DNA from 3 places in the Pseudooceanicola sp. NS-SX9 genome. Region 2 is predicted to be linked to each of the others. Evidence: riboswitches for the same ligand, from Rfam matches in the RefSeq annotation. Region 2 holds a riboswitch; each other region holds the start of a gene.
What was found. Region 2 has a riboswitch for cobalamin ahead of AC2ITM_RS16035 (energy-coupling factor ABC transporter permease). Riboswitches for the same ligand answer to the same signal wherever they lie in the genome.
Positions count from the first base shown of each region.

Region 1: another riboswitch for cobalamin. It lies ahead of AC2ITM_RS19490 (HoxN/HupN/NixA family nickel/cobalt transporter); the one in region 2 lies ahead of AC2ITM_RS16035 (energy-coupling factor ABC transporter permease).
Region 3: another riboswitch for cobalamin. It lies ahead of AC2ITM_RS21495 (glutaredoxin domain-containing protein); the one in region 2 lies ahead of AC2ITM_RS16035 (energy-coupling factor ABC transporter permease).

Region 1 is NZ_JBXXRN010000003.1:198,094-203,362, forward strand. It holds gene AC2ITM_RS19480 (amino acid ABC transporter permease) at 1-531, shown strand, start outside; gene AC2ITM_RS19485 (amino acid ABC transporter permease) at 551-1,240, shown strand; gene AC2ITM_RS19490 (HoxN/HupN/NixA family nickel/cobalt transporter) at 1,328-2,383, opposite strand; cobalamin riboswitch at 2,481-2,677, opposite strand; gene AC2ITM_RS19495 (MacB family efflux pump subunit) at 2,780-4,783, opposite strand; gene AC2ITM_RS19500 (efflux RND transporter periplasmic adaptor subunit) at 4,797-5,269, opposite strand, start outside.
Region 2 is NZ_CM170818.1:3,370,498-3,375,766, reverse strand. It holds gene AC2ITM_RS16045 (GNAT family N-acetyltransferase) at 1-175, opposite strand, end outside; gene cobW (cobalamin biosynthesis protein CobW) at 175-1,254, opposite strand; gene AC2ITM_RS16035 (energy-coupling factor ABC transporter permease) at 1,338-2,015, opposite strand; cobalamin riboswitch at 2,050-2,272, opposite strand; gene AC2ITM_RS16030 (chromosome segregation SMC family protein) at 2,488-5,269, shown strand, end outside.
Region 3 is NZ_JBXXRN010000005.1:93,836-99,104, forward strand. It holds gene AC2ITM_RS21485 (TRAP transporter substrate-binding protein) at 1-877, opposite strand, end outside; gene AC2ITM_RS21490 (LamB/YcsF family protein) at 1,048-1,818, shown strand; cobalamin riboswitch at 1,946-2,134, shown strand; gene AC2ITM_RS21495 (glutaredoxin domain-containing protein) at 2,234-2,467, shown strand; gene nrdI (class Ib ribonucleoside-diphosphate reductase assembly flavoprotein NrdI) at 2,472-2,879, shown strand; gene nrdE (class 1b ribonucleoside-diphosphate reductase subunit alpha) at 2,864-4,996, shown strand; gene nrdF (class 1b ribonucleoside-diphosphate reductase subunit beta) at 5,148-5,269, shown strand, end outside.

The sequences.
Region 1 (5,269 bases), on a different replicon from region 2:
GTGCCGGTGGTGCTGCAGCTGTTCGTGGTGTTCTACGGGCTGCCGGTGCTGTTTTCCGCCTTCGGCATGGCCGACATCTTCACCTCCAACGTGGCGGCGATGGTGGGCCTCAGCCTTTATCACGGCGGCTACCTGTCCGAGGTCATGCGCCCGGCCTATCTGGCGGTCGAGAAGGGCCAGCACGAGGCCGCGGATTCGCTGGGCTACACCTTCGTGCAGAAGCTGCGCCGCACCATCGGGCCGCAGGCGGTGCACATCGCGCTGCCGGGCTATGGCAATGCCATCATCTACCTGATCCACAACGTGGCGCTGGTGATGTACATCGGGGCCGCCGACGTCATGGCCACCGCCCACCTTGTGATGGAACGCGACTACAACCAGTATCAGTTCGAAACCTACCTGGTGCTTGCGGTGCTCTATTCGCTGCTGTGCCTGATCGCCTGGGCCATCATCCGCCTGTTCGAGCGCCGCTCGGCCCGCTACGTGACCGGGGGCCCGCGTCTGGCGGTGCGTCCCTCGGCCGGCGTCTGAGACGGAAAGGACCTGATCCATGTTCGATGCTTCCATCCTTCTTCCCGATTTCCTCAGCATCCTGTCGGCCGTGCCGGTGACGCTGGCGATGGCGGTGACGATCTTCATCCTGTCGACGCTGCTGGGCGGGGTGCTGGCGCTGTGCGAACACCGCCGCATCCCGGTGCTGCGCCAGCTGGTCACCGCCTACAAGGTCGCCTTCAAGGGCGTGCCGATGGTGGTGGTGATCTTCCTGGCCTATTACGGCCTGCCCGACGCGCTTGAGTTCCTGGGCAGCCTGGTCGGCATCGAGACCACCGGCCAGATCCCGAACTGGGTGACGCTAGTGCTGGCGCTGGCGGCCTGCGTCGCGGCCTTCCAGGCCGAGGTGATCAAGGGCGCGCTGAATTCCTTCGACACCGGCCAGTCGGATGCGGCGAAATCGCTGGGCTACAGCGGCTGGCAACTGTTCCGGCGGGTGATGCTGCCGCAGATCATCGTCTCGGCGATCCCGGACCTGGCGAATTCGGTCATGGTGATCATGAAGGCGCTGTCGCTGGGTTTCGCCATCGAGGTGATCGACATCTTCGCCCAGTCGCAGCTGACCGCAGCGCTGAACTTCTACTACCTTGAGGCCTTCGTGGTGGCGGTGGTGATCTACATGGTCATCGCCTATCTGGTCACCCAAGGCGCGGACCGTCTGGAAAGCCACCTGCGCCGCCGCAGCTGATACCCCCTGCCCCGAAAAGGCGAAGGCCGGCCCCCCTCCGGGGACCGGCCTTTTGCATTCGGGCGGGGGCATGTCCCGCGCCGGGCGTCAGCCGGTGCGGACCTCGACCTCGTCCAGGCGTTTCAGGCGGTAGATGGCCCAGGACACCGCCCAGGCCAGCAGGAAGGTCGCGATGATGGCAAAGCCGAGGTTGTTGAAGTTGTCGTCCAGCCCCGCGACCAGCGACCAGAAGCCACCCGTCAGATGGAACTGTTCGCGCAGCAGGCCCAGGGTCTCGACCCCGCCGATCAGCACCGCAACCAGGATCGAGACCAGCGTGATCGTCATGTTGTAGTAGATCTTGCGCATCGGCTTGACGAAGGCCCATTCATAGGCGCCCAGCATCATCACCCCGTCGGTGGTATCGACCAGCGACATGCCCGCGGTGAACAGCGCGGGAAACACCAGGATCACCCAGATCGACAGGCCGTTGGCCGCCTGGGCCGCGGACACGCCGAAAACCGCGACCTCGGTCGCGGTGTCGAAGCCCAGCCCGAAGAGCACGCCCAGAGGGTACATGTGCCAGCTGCGGGTGACAAAGCGGAAGGCCGGGCGAAAGAGGCGCGACAGCAGCCCGCGATTGCCCAGCAGCATGTCCAGGTCTTCCTCGACATAGGTGCCACCGGCGCGGATCCGGCGGTAGTTGCGCCAGATCGACAGGAAGATGGCGATGTTCATCGCCGCCACCAGCAGCAGGAACAGCCCCGAGACCAGCGTGCCGATCACCCCCGACACGCCCTGGAAGGCCGGGAAATCCCCCAGCACCGTCGCCGCCACCGCGACCGCCGTCGCGGCGATGATGACGACGCTGGAATGACCCATGGCAAAGCAGAAACCGACCGTCACGGGCCGCTGGTTCATCTGCATGAGCTTGCGGGTCACGTTGTCGATCACCGCGATATGGTCGGCATCGACGGCATGGCGCAGGCCCAGCCCATAGACCACCAGCGCGACCCCCAGCAGCGTCGGCTGGTTCCAGAACGCGACCAGCGCCCAAAGCCAAGCGCCTGCATTCATCGCCAGCAGCAGCGCGTAGATCGCGATCAGCCGCGGACGCAGCTCGGGCGCGGTTTCGTTGAAAAGACGGGACAAGGGGCTTGGCATTGGTCCTCCTCTGCCTGACGCATCCGGTGTCATAGCAGAGAAGCCGCGCCGCACCCATGCGACCCTGGCGTTCCGGGACACCCCGCCCGAAACTTCCACCGTGACGTTTGCGATGGCAGGTCTCCTGGCTTGCGGATCGACGCCGGAACCGGCCTTCCCGGGTCATGGCCCAGTGGCATCATCGGTCCGGCTTTCCGCCTACAGTTGCGGGGGCAGCCGCGGCATGGCGCCCAAAGGCACGGCACCGCATTCCCTATTCTCCCCCGAAGGGGAACCATCACCGTCTCTATGCGCCAGGATGACCGTCGGATCAATGCCCCGTGGCCGCGCCGGCAGGGCGGCGCCGGCAGGGATTGATCGACCCCCGGCCAGGGCGCCCTGGCCGGGGATGCGGGCCTAGCGCGACAGCGCCACCACCGGATCCAGCCGCGAGGCGCTATGCGCAGGCAGGTAGCCAAAGACCACCCCCACCAGGCTGGAGCTGGCGAAGGCCAGCAGAATCGTCACCGGCGAGTAGATGAAGGCATAGTTCGGCTGGAACAGCGAAATCACCGGCCCCGCCGCCAGCGCGATGCCGACGCCGATGACGCCGCCCAGCAGGCAGACCAGCACGGCCTCCAGCAGGAACTGCACCAGAATGTCGGCCTGCCGCGCCCCCACGGCCATGCGCACGCCGATCTCTCCCACCCGTTCCGAGACCGACACCAGCATGATGTTCATCACCCCGATGCCGCCCACCACCAGGCTGATCACCGCAATGGCCGCAATCAGAAAGGTCATGGTCTCGGTTGTGCTGGTGATGGTCTTGCGGATGTCGTCGGTGTTCAGGATGTTGAAATCAACCGTGCCATGGCGCCGCTTCAGCAGGTTCGACACCGCCTGTTCGGCGCTGTCCATGTCAACATCATCCGCCACCCGCAGGGTGATCGAACGCAGCGAGCTGCTGCCAAGAAACCGTGATTGCACCGTGGTATAAGGCAGGTAGAACGACGGGTTCCCCGACGAGCCGAAGCCGTTGGCCTGGGCCTCGACCACGCCCACGACGCGCATGGCGACCTGGCCCACGATGACCACCTGGCCCAGCGGATCGACATGCAGCGGATCGAACAGCGCGGTCTTGGCATTGCCGTCGATCACCACGTCCTGGGTATAGTTGCGCACCGCGCTTTCGGTGAAATACTGCCCCTCGACCAGCTTGGTGCCCTTGACCGAGAAATAGCCCGCGCCGACGCCGTTCAGCAGGGCGCTGGCCTCCTTGTTGCCAAAGCGTGCCACCCCCGAGGTCGAGACCGTCGGCGTCACCGCCGCCACATAGGGCAGCGCCGCCAGCGCATCGGCATCACCGACCGACAGCGTGGTGATCCGCCCGGAATGCGGATCGCCGAAACCGCGCCCGGCGAAGATTTCCAGCGTGTTGGTGCCGAGGTTCGAGATGTTCTTCAGCACCATCTGCCGCGAGCCCGCCCCAAGCGCCACCACGCAGACCACCGAGGCGATGCCGATGATGATCCCCAGCATGGTCAGCACGGTGCGCAAACGGTGCGCGTTCATCGACCGCAGCGCCATCAGGAAGGCTTCGCGCAGGCGGTCGCGCCCCTGACGCAGGTGGCTGGCAAGGCCGGCCGCGGGCGCGGTACGCAGCGGCGCCGCATCGGTCTGCGTGGCGGGCTGCGGCCGGAAGGCGGGGTTGGCGCGGTCGTCGATGATCACGCCGTCGCGGATCTCGATGATGCGTTCGGCCTGGCGGGCAACGTCCATGTCATGGGTGACGATCAGGATCGTGTGCCCCTCGGCGTGCAATTCGCGCAGGATGCGCAGCACCTCGTCGCCGCTCTGGGTATCAAGGGCGCCGGTGGGTTCATCCGCCAGGATCACATCGCCGTGGTTCATCAGCGCCCGCGCAATGGAAACCCGCTGCTGTTGGCCGCCCGACAGCTGGCCGGGGCGGTTGCGCAGACGCTCGCCCAGGCCCAGCCTTTGCAACAGGCGCCCGGCGCGGTCATGGCGCGCAGGCCCCGGCAGGCCCGCGTAGATCGAGGGCATCTCGACATTGCCGAGGGCCGTCAGCTCGTTCAGCAGGTGGTAGCGCTGGAAGATGAAGCCGAAGTGGTCGCGGCGGGCCGTGGCCAGTTCGTCCGCCTGCAGCGCCGAGACATCGCGGCCGAACAGCCGGTAGCGCCCGGCGCTTGGCGTATCCAGGCAGCCGATCAGATTCATCAGCGTCGACTTGCCCGACCCCGAGGCACCGACGATGGCCACCATCTCGCCGCGGCGGATCGTCAGGTCGACGTCGCGCAGCACCCAGGTTTCGGCATCACCCGCCGGATAGACCTTGCCCAGGCCCGAAAGCTCGATCACGGCATCGGGGCGGGCGGCGGCAGGGGCGTCTTGCGATTGCATGTCCATCATCGCCTCACGGACGCGGCCCGCCGGGGCCGCCACCGCCCATCGGCCCGCCCATGGGCGAGCGCATCCGGGTATTGCTGCTGGTGCTGTCAGAACCGCCCTCGCCCAGCACGACCGTCTCGCCCTCGGTCAGGCCCGAGGTGATCTCGGCCTGGCTGAGATCATCAAGGCCCACCGTCACCTTCTGCGGCCGGGGATGGCCATCGGGGCCCAGCACGTCGACAAAGCTGGCGTTGCCGCGGCTGCTGACCGCCGAGGACGGCACCAGCAGCACGTTCTTCGCCGAAGCCGTCACGATATGCACCTGCGCGGTCATGTAGGTCAGCAACCGGCCGTCGGGGTTCGGCACGTCGAAAGTACCGATGTAATAGATCGCATCATCGCTGGAACTGCTGGAGCTGGACGAGGAACTGCTGGAGCTGGAGGACGTCAGGCTGCTGTCGCTGGTGACATCCTCGGGCGCCGGTTCGATCACCTGCA
Region 2 (5,269 bases):
TCGTGCCCTGGGCGTCGCGGGCCGCGAAGAAGCGGATGTCGGGACGGGCCAGGGCCTCGTGCCCGAGGAAATGGTTTTCCTCGGGAGAGTAGAGGCTGCGCATCAGCGCGTGCGAGGCCTCGAGCAGGCGGACGACCCCGGGGTGACCGGGATCGGTGCGTTCGACGGTGACCATCAGGCGGTCACCGGTTCCGCAAGCGCCGCCTCGATCGCGGTACGGTCGAGACCGGCGAGGCCGATCACCACCAGCCGCGTCATGCGGGGCGCCGTGCCGAAGGGCTGGTCGTAGTAATGGTCGATCCGGGGGCCCACGGCCTGGATCGTCAGGCGCATCGGCTTGCCCTCGACCGCGGCAAAGCCCTTGAGGCGCAGGATGTCATGGGTGCGGATGACCTGCGAGAGGTGATCGCAATAGGCCTTGGGATCGCGGATTTCCGGCAGCGGCACGACGAAGCTTTCGAATTCGTCATGGTCGTGATCGTGGTGGTCGTCGTGATCATCGTCGTCGTCGTCATCATGGTGGTGATGATGGTGATGGATCTCGTGACGGGCTTCCATGTCGGCCTCGGCGGCGATGTTCATGCCCAGCAGCACCTCGGCCGGCAGGGCGCCCATGGAGGAGGAGACCACCTGCACCGCGTCGCGGGCGCCGTCCCTGAGCGTGGCCATGGTGGCCAGCAGCTCTGCGTCGCTCATCAGGTCGGCCTTGTTGACGACGATCATGTCGGCGCAGGCCAGCTGGTCCTCGAAGAGTTCAGACAGGGGGGTGTCGTGGTCGATGCTGTCATCGGCTTCGCGGGCGGCGGCCACGGCGGCCTCGTCCTGGGCAAAGCGGCCCTCGGTCACGGCCTTGCCGTCGACCACGGTGACAACGCCATCGACGGTGACCTTCGTGGAGATCGCCGGCCAGTTGAAGGCGCGGATCAGCGGCTGGGGCAGGGCAAGGCCCGAGGTCTCGATCACGATATGGTCGGGGCGGTCGGGACGGGCCAGCAGTTTCTCCATCGTAGGGATGAAGTCTTCGGCGACGGTGCAGCAGATGCAGCCGTTCGACAGCTCCATGATGTCTTCTTCGCGGCAGGTGGCGTCGCCGCAGCCGCGCAGGATGTCACCGTCGACGCCCAGGTCGCCGAATTCGTTGATGATGAGGGCAATGCGCTTGCCGCCGGCATTCTGCAGCATGTGGCGCACGAGGGTCGTCTTGCCGGCGCCAAGGAAGCCGGTGATGACGGTGGCGGGGATCTTTGCGGGCATGGAAGCCTCCCGAAGGGAACGGATCAGAAGCGGAAACGGCGGGCCCCCCTTTGGGGACCCGCCGCGACAGGGGGAAGGCGCGATCAGGCCGCGTCGTAGAGGCGGGGCGTCGTCAGGCCCGAGCCGCGCAGGCCCTTCAGCGACTTGGCCGCGGCCAGCACCGCGAGGTCTGCGAGCGGTTCCACCAGCACGACCAGCATGTAGGCGCCGCCGAAGCTGAAGACCGAGGCCGTGGTCGTGGCCGAGAAGCCCTGCCCGTAGAAGGCCCAGAACGCCACCCACAGCACCACGCCGCCCTGATATGCTGTCGAGAGCGCCAGCGCGTCGCGGTACTTGATGTCGACATAGGCGGTCGAGCGCGGGATCAGCCGGTCGGCCAGCGCCTTCAGCGCAAAGAGCGGCACCAGCAGGGTCGTCACGTTGGCGCCATATTGCGGCAGGTCGAAGGGGGCGAAGAAGACGCCCTGCAGCAGCAGCCCGAAGGCCAGGCCAAAGGCCGCGGGCGCCGCGCCCAGCATCAGGAACAGGGTCGAGCCGAGGATGAAATGCACCTCGGAGATGCCCACCGGATAGTGCGGCAGCACCTGGAAGAAAGTGAAGACGGCCGCCGTTGCCACGGCACCGCGTGCCGCCAGGGACGCCAGGCCCTTTTCCTTCAGGCCCGCCGCGGCGGTCTTCAGCCAGTAGGCGCCGGCGCCTGCGGCCGTTGCATAGGACAGGATCATTTTTGCGGGGCTGATCAGCCCCGGTTCGATATGCATATCGCACTCCTTGGGCCGTCACACCCGACAGCCGGTTCGGTTTCTCTACACGGCCGGTCTCCTGGCTTCGCGGGTCGTGGCGCTCCTCTGCCTTCCCGGCCCGGAGGGACCAGTGGCGTCTTTGAGGGCGCTCTCCGCTTCACAGTCGCGGGGGCGGCTGCGGCTGCAGGCCCCTGGTTGGGTCACCCGTTCCGCATTCCCGTTTCATCCCGAGGCGCTTGGGCGCCGTGTCGGGAACCGTATGGGATATCTTGTGGCGTGCAGGCCCCCCCGGCGTCAAGGCGCTTTGCCGCCGCTGCCCGCGCGGAAAGGGCGGGAAACCGCAGAAGATACCCCCCGAAACCCGCAATATCTTGGGGAGAAGCCTGTGGACGATCCCATATCGGGTAAGCCGGACGTTGACAGCCCCGCCCCGCAGCCGCACCTTTGTCGCAAGTTTCCGAATGCAACCTGACGTAGAAGGGCCCTTCCGTTGCGCTTTTCCCGCCTCCGTCTCACCGGCTTCAAGAGCTTCGTCGACCCGACCGAGCTGGTGATCAACGCGGGCCTCACCGGGGTGGTGGGGCCGAACGGCTGCGGCAAGTCGAACCTGCTGGAGGCCCTGCGCTGGGTGATGGGCGAAAACCGTCCCACCGCGATGCGCGGCGACGGGATGGAAGACGTGATCTTTGCCGGGGCCTCGACCCGGCCCGCCCGCAACTTTGCCGAGGTCGCGCTGACCATCGACAATTCGGACCGGCTGGCGCCCGCCAGCTTCAACGATGCCGACCAGCTGGAGATCGTCCGCCGGATCACCCGCGACGTGGGATCGGCCTACAAGGCCAATGCCAAGGACGTGCGGGCGCGCGACGTGCAGATGCTGTTCGCCGATGCCTCGACCGGGGCGCATTCGCCGGCGCTGGTGCGGCAGGGGCAGATTTCCGAACTGATCAACGCCAAGCCCAAGGCGCGCCGCCGCATCCTGGAAGAGGCCGCGGGGATCTCGGGCCTCTATCAGCGCCGCCACGAGGCCGAGCTGAAGCTGAAGGGGGCCGAACAGAACCTGGCCCGCGTCGATGACGTGGTCGAACAGATGGCCCAGCAGCTGTCGTCGCTGGAACGTCAGGCGCGTCAGGCGGCGCGCTACCGCGCCATCGGTACCGATCTGCGCCAGGCCGAGGGGATGCTGCTGTATCGCCGCTGGCGCGAGGCCGACGAGGCGCGCAACCTTGCCATCGCCGCCCTGCGCGGCGCTGCGACCAACACCGCCCAGGCCGAACGCCTGGCCCGCGAGGCCGCCGAGGCCCGCCTGCGCGCCGATGACGCCCTGCCGCCCCTGCGCGAGGAAGAGGCCATCGCCGCCGCCATCCTGCAGCGCCTTTCCGTCCAGCGCGACAGCCTGTCGGACCAGCAGGCCCGCGCCCTGCAGGCCATTGCCACCCTGCGCAGCCGGATCGAGCAGCTCTCGCGCGACCGCGAGCGCGAGGCGGGCCTGAACCGCGACGCGGGCGAGACGATCGAACGCCTCGACTGGGAGGCCCGCGAACTGGCCAAGGCGGGCGATGGCCATGCCGATGCCCTGGCCGAGGCGCAGGAGCTGGCGCTGGAAGCCGCCGAGGTGCTGGGCGAACGCGAGGGCGATCTGTCGACCCTGACCGAGGATGTCGCGCGCCTGGCCGCCCGCCACCAGTCCGCCACGCGCTTTCTGGATGACAGCCGCAAGATGCTGGCCCGCAGCGAGGCCGAGGCAGGCCGCGCCCGCGAAGCCGTGGCCGAGGCCCGCGGTGCCGCCGCCCATGCCATCGAAGAGGCCGAGGCCGCCGCCGAAGCCGAGGAGATCGCCCGCGGCCGCGCCGAAGAGGCCGAAGAGACCCTGGCCACCGCCGAAGCCGCCCGCGCCGAGGCCCAGTCCGCCGAGGCCGACACCCGCGCCGCGCGCTCCTCGGCCGAGGGCGAGGTCAAGGCCCTGCAGGCCGAGGTCGCGGCGCTGGCCCGTCTGGTCCAGCGCGATGCGGTCGAGGGCGGCCAGCTGCTGGATCTGCTGCGGGTGGCGCCGGGCTATGAAAAGGCGCTTGGCGCGGCGCTGGCCGATGACCTGCGCGCCCCGGTGATCACCGGGACCGACCCCTCGGGCTGGCTGGAACTGCCGGGCTATGACGCGACCCAGCCGCTGCCCGTCGGTGCCGTGCCGCTCTCGGATCACGTCAGCGCGCCTGCGGTGCTGGCCCGCCGCCTGTCGCAGATCGGCCTGGTGTCGGCCGATCAGGGGGCGGCGCTGCACCCCGCCCTGCGCCCCGGCCAGCGTCTGGTGACGGTCCAGGGCGATCTGTGGCGGTGGGACGGCTACCGCGCCGGCGCCGAGGACACCCCCTCGGCCGCCGCCCTGCGCCTTGAGCAGCTGAACCGGCTGGAAGAATTGCGCGCCGATCTGGACATGGCCGAGGCCCGTGCCGAAACCGCCCGCGCCGCCCATGACACCCTGGCCGAACGGCTCTCGGCGCTGACCGCTGCCGACAAGGCCGCCCGCCAGGCCCGCACCGAGGCCGACCGCGCCGTTTCGGATGCCGCCCGCCGCCTGTCGCGCGCCGAGGCCGAACGCAACCTCTCGGCCTCGAAGCTCGAAAGCCTCGGGCTGGCCGTCACCCGCCACGAGGCCGACGCCACCACCGCCCGCGAACAGCTGGCCGATGCCGAGGCGACGGTTGCCGGTCTCGATGATCTGGACGAGGCCCGCGCCGGGATCGAGCAGATCCGCATGGCGGTCGAGGCCGCGCGCATGGCGATGATGTCGCGCCGCGCCGCCCATGACGAATTGCGCCGCGAGGGCGAGGCCCGCACCCGCCGTTCGCAGGAAATCACCAAGGAGGTCTCGGGCTGGCGGCTGCGCCTTGAAAGCGCCGACCGCCGGATCGCGGAACTGGACGAGCGCCGCACCGAGGCCGAGGCCCAGCTGGACGAGGCCATGGCCGCCCCCGAGGAGCTGGCCGCCAAACGCGAAGAGCTGACCGAGGCCATCGCCGCGGCCGACCAGCGCCGCGCCACCGCCGCCGATGCCCTGGCCGCCGCCGAAGCCACCGCCCGCGAGGCCACCGCCACCGAACGCGACCTGGAACGCACCGCCTCCGAGGCCCGCGAGGCCCGCGCCCGCGCCGAGGCCCGCGCCGATGCCGCCTCCGAGGCGGTGACCCAGGCCGCCGAACGCATCTCCGAGGCGCAGGAGATGACGCCGAAGCAGCTGCTGGACAGCCTCGACATGGGCATCGACGCCATGCCGC
Region 3 (5,269 bases), on a different replicon from region 2:
GATCCGAGGAGGGGGCGGTGATCTCGACGCCGTGGTCCTTCAGGATGGCAAGCTTCTTGGCGTCCTCGTTATGCGAGTTCAGCCAGAATTCGCCTTCCATCTGCGCGGCGGCGGCCTCGATCGCCTTCTGGTCCTTCTCGGGCAGTGCTTTCCATTCATCCAGATTGACCGTCAGGATGTCCGACGAGGCCTGCCAGTTGAAGGTGTTCATGTATTTCATGAATTCCCAGAACGAGCCGTCGACGCCCGACGAGGACGAGGTGGTCACCGCATCGATCGTGCCCGCCGCCAGCGCCGGGACGACCTCGCCCCAGGGCATCTGCACGGGGGCCGCGCCAAGCGCCTTGAAGAAGGCCTGGCCATTGGCATCGACGACGCGGATCTTCAGGCCCTTCAGGTCCTCCAGCGTCTTGATCGGCTTCTTGGTATAGACCGCCTGGCCGGGCCAGGGCACGATATACAGCAGCTTCTGGTTCATCTTGGCGGCCGCCGCCTCGATCATCGGGCGGGTGAACTTGTGCAGCAAGGCCAGGTCCGCCATCGTCGGCGCCATGTAGGGCAGCGATTCCGCACCCAGAGCAGGCACGTCACCCACCTGCTGGCTCATCAGGATCTCGCCCACAGGCACCAGGCCGTCGCGCACCGCGGCCATGCCTTCGGGCCCCTTGATGCCAAGCGCACCGCCGGAATGCACGGTGATGTCGACATCGCCCTTGGTCATCTCGCGGACCTTGTCGGCGAAGGCCTTTGCGTCCTCGGTCTGGAAGTTGCCATCCGGCCAGACGACCGACATGTCCCATTTGGTTTCCGCCATCGCCGGCGCGACCAGACCGGCAGCCAGAAGCGTGGCCAGTGCCACTTTGCGTGCAAATTTCATGCTGTTTTCCCTGTTGCTGGAATCGCCTCGCTGGGGAGGCTTGAGATTTCAGTACACCGGCGGTATCCCGAATTAAGGGTTTCAGGCGGATTTACCCCGGGTATCCGCCGGACTTTCCAATATTCCGCACAATAATTGCGCAAATAGGCGCGAATGACAGGGACTTCAGGATGGACCGCACGATCGACCTCAACTGCGACATGGGCGAAAGCTTTGGCGCCTTCACCGTCGGCGACGATGCCGCGATGCTGGATCTGGTCTCGACCGCCAACATTGCCTGCGGCTTTCATGCGGGCGATCCGGTCGTGATGGCGCGCACCCTCAGGATGGCCCGGGAAAAGGGCGTCTCGGTGGGGGCGCATCCGTCCTTTGCCGATCTCTACGGTTTCGGGCGGCGGCGGATCTCGGGCGAGCGCCCCGAGGACCTGGAGGCGCAGCTGGTCTACCAGATCGTCGCGATGCAGGGCATGGCGCGGCTTGAGGGCCACGCGATGACCCATGTGAAAACCCATGGCGCGCTTGGCAACATGGCGGCGGTCGACCGCGACCTGGCCGAGCTGTGCGTGCGCGCGGTCAAGGCGGTGGACCCGAGGCTGGTCTTCATCTCGCTGCCCTATTCAGAAACCTATGCCGCCGCCGAACGCGCCGGGCTGACCGTCGCCTGCGAGATCTATGCCGACCGCACCTATACCGACACCGGAGAGCTGACGCCGCGCAGCCAGCCCGGCGCGGTGATCCACGATCCGGCGCAAAGCCTGGACCAGGTGCTGGAGATGGTGGTGAACGGCGTCATCCCGACGACCGGCGGGCAGCGCCTTCCGGTCGCGCCCGCAACGCTGTGCGTGCATGGCGATACCCCGGGTGCCGTCGGCATGGCGCACCGTCTGCGCAGCGCCCTGGCCGAAAACGGCATCGGCATCGCCCCCTTCGCACGCCCCTGACCCAAAGCGCCTTCCGCAAGGTCATATGCCCGTCAGTGCCTTGCGAAACAGGCCCCTCCCCGCCCCTGCCTTCGGCTGGGATCAGCTGGGCTGCGTCTGCATATTGACGTCACTATTCGAAAATGATCTACATATAGATGCTTCAGGTGTCGCGGGACATTGTTCCGCGGTGAAAAGGGAAGCCGGTGAAAATCCGGCACTGCCCCCGCAACTGTAAGCGGCGAGCCACGCTCTTGCGCCACTGGGTGTCCCCGGGAAGGCGAGCGCCGGTGTCGACCCGCGAAGTCAGGAGACCTGCCCGGAGCCCAGGATTTGACCCGAACGGTGGGTTCGGGGCGTGTCAGTGTCTCCGGGCCGCGTTGGGCGTTCCGGTCCGTGCGCGTCCCCGCCTGCCGTCCTGACCGAAGGACGCGCCATGACGATCATCGTCTATTCAAAACCCGACTGCCGGCAATGCCTGGCGACGCAGCGTGCGCTGAAAGCGCATGGGCTGTCCTACCGGCTGGTCGATCTGACCCAGGATGCCGCCGCACTGGCGCGTCTGAGCGCCCTTGGCCACCGCCAGGCACCCGTGGTCGAGGCCACGACCGGCACCGGCCCCCAAAGCTGGTCCGGCTTTCGCCCCGATCTGATCGCCCGGCTGGCCTAGCGCCATGGGCAGCCTCGTCTACTTTTCCTCGGCCAGCGGCAATACCGCACGCTTCGTGGCCCGGCTGGGCCTGCCGGCGCTGCGCCTTGGCGCGTCAGGCCCCCTGCCCGACGCGCCGCCGGCCTATGTGCTGATCTGCCCGACCTATGCCGACGGCCAGGGCCGCGGCGCCGTGCCGCCGATGGTGATCCGCTTCCTGAACGATCCCCGCCGCCGTGCCGGGCTGCGCGGGGTCATCGCCACCGGCAACCGCAGCTTCGGTACCACCTATGGCCTGGCCGGCCGGATCATCGCCCGCAAGTGCCAGGTGCCGCTGCTGTGGACGCTGGAACTGGCCGGCACCGACATCGACATCGCCCGCGTCTCGCGCGGGCTTCGGACCTTCTGGAGCCAATCATGCCCGACGATCTAGTCCAGCCGCTGAGCGCCCCCGACTACCGCGCCCTCAACGCCCTGCTGAACCTGCCCGATGCCACCGGCCTGCCGCCGGTCTCGGCCGACCGCGAAGCCGCGCGCCAGTATATCCTTCAGCATGTCCTTCCGGGCAGCCGCCGCTTTGCCTCGGACGACGCCCGCCTGCAGTGGCTGGTCGAAGAAGGCTATTACGATCCCGCCGCCCTGGCCCCCTATCCCCCGGAGGTCCTGCGCCAGGCCTATGCGCGCGGCCGCGCCCATGACCACCGGTTTTCCAGCTATCTCGGCGCGCTGAAATTCTACACCAGCTACGCGCTGAAGACCCGCGACGGCGCGCAATACCTGGAGGATTTCACCGACCGCGCCGTGCTGTGCGCCCTGGTGCTGGCGCGCGGCGACCACCAGCAGGCCTTCGCGCTGATCGACGCGATCCTCTCGGGTCGGTTCCAGCCCGCCACCCCGACCTTCCTCAACGCCGGACGACAAAGCCGCGGAGAGCTGGTCTCGTGCTTCCTGCTGCGGCTGGAGGACGACATGGAAAGCATCGGGCGTGGCATCGCCTCGGCGCTGCAGCTTTCGAAACGCGGTGGCGGGGTGGCGCTGCTGCTCAGCAACCTGCGCGAACAGGGGGCACCGATCAAGGGCATCTCGGGGCAGGCCTCCGGGGTGGTCCCGGTGATGAAACTGCTGGAGGACAGCTTTTCCTATGCCAACCAGCTGGGCGCGCGCCAGGGCGCGGGCGCGGTCTACCTGCATGCCCATCACCCCGACATCCTGCGCTTTCTCGACACCAAGCGCGAGAATGCCGATGAAAAAATCCGCATCAAGACCCTCAGCCTGGGGGTGGTGATCCCCGACATCACCTTCGAGCTGGCCCGCACCCGCGCGCCCATGCACCTGTTCTCGCCGCTCGACGTGCAGAAGGTCTACGGTTGCGCCCTGTCCGAGATCCCGGTCAGCGAGAAATACCACGAGATGGTCGCCGATCCGCGCATCTCCAAGACGGTGATCGACGCCCGCGCCTTCTTCCGCACCCTGGCCGAAATCCAGTTCGAAAGCGGCTATCCCTACCTGATGTTCGAAGACACGGTGAACCGCGCGAACCCGGTTGCCGGGCGGATCTCGATGTCGAACCTGTGCTCCGAAATCCTGCAGGTCAGCACCCCCTCGGCCCTCTCCGAGGACCTGGGCTACCGGCACATCGGCAGCGATATCTCCTGCAACCTTGGCTCGCTCGACATTGCGAAGGTGATGCGCTCGGGCGATCTCGGCGCCACGGTCGAGACCGCCGTGCGGGCCCTGACCGCGGTCAGCGAGATGACCTCGCTCGACTGCGTGCCCTCGATCCGGCGCGGCAATGCGGAAGGCCATGCCATCGGGCTGGGGCAGATGAACCTTCACGGCTACCTTTCCGGGCAACGGATCCACTACGGCAGCCCCGCCGCACTCGGCTTCACCTCGGTCTACTTCGCCGCCGTCACCTACCATGCGCTGCACGCCTCGATGTGCCTGGCGCGCGAACGCGGCCAGAGCTTTCGCGGCTTCGCCGACAGCCGCTACGCCTCCGGCACCTATTTCCAGAAATACACGGAACGCGACTGGCTGCCGGAAGATCCGACAGTTGCGCGGCTTTTCGCGAACCAGCCGCTGCCCGGTCGCGCCGACTGGGCCCGGCTGCGCGACGCGGTGCGCCGCCATGGCCTTTACAATCGCAACCTGCAGGCCGTGCCGCCAACCGGCTCGATCAGCTACATCACCCATGCGACCGCCTCGATCCATCCGATCGTCGCGCGGATCGAAATCCGCAAGGAAGGCCGCCTTGGCCGGGTCTACGCGCCAGCCCCGGGTCTTGACGCGGCCAGCCTGCCCTATTTCCGGGACGCCTACGAAATCGGTCCCGAGGCCCTGATCGCGACCTATGCGGCTGCGACCGAACATGTCGACCAGGGTCTGTCGCTGACCCTGTTCTTCCCGGCCGACGCCACCACGCGCGACATCAACCGCGCCCAGATCCTGGCCTGGCAAAAGGGCATCAAGACCCTCTACTACGTGCGGCTGCGCCAGAATGCCTTGCCCGGGACGGGCACCGAAGCCTGCCAGGCCTGCACCCTGTAACGACCCTGCGCGGGGCTTTGCCCACCCCCCAAGGATTTTCAGTCAGATGATGACGCCCCCGGTTCCCTGTCATCTGGCCCGAAATACTCCGGGGGGTCTCCGCAGGAGACGGGGGCAGAGCCCCCCCTTCCCTCACCCGATGGAGACATTCATGACCGAATTGCCCGCCCCCATTGCCGTCCCCCGCGCCATCAACTGGAACCGTCTCCAGGACCCGAAGGACCTGGAAGTCTGGAACCGCCTGACCGCGAATTTCTGGCTGCCCGAAAAGAT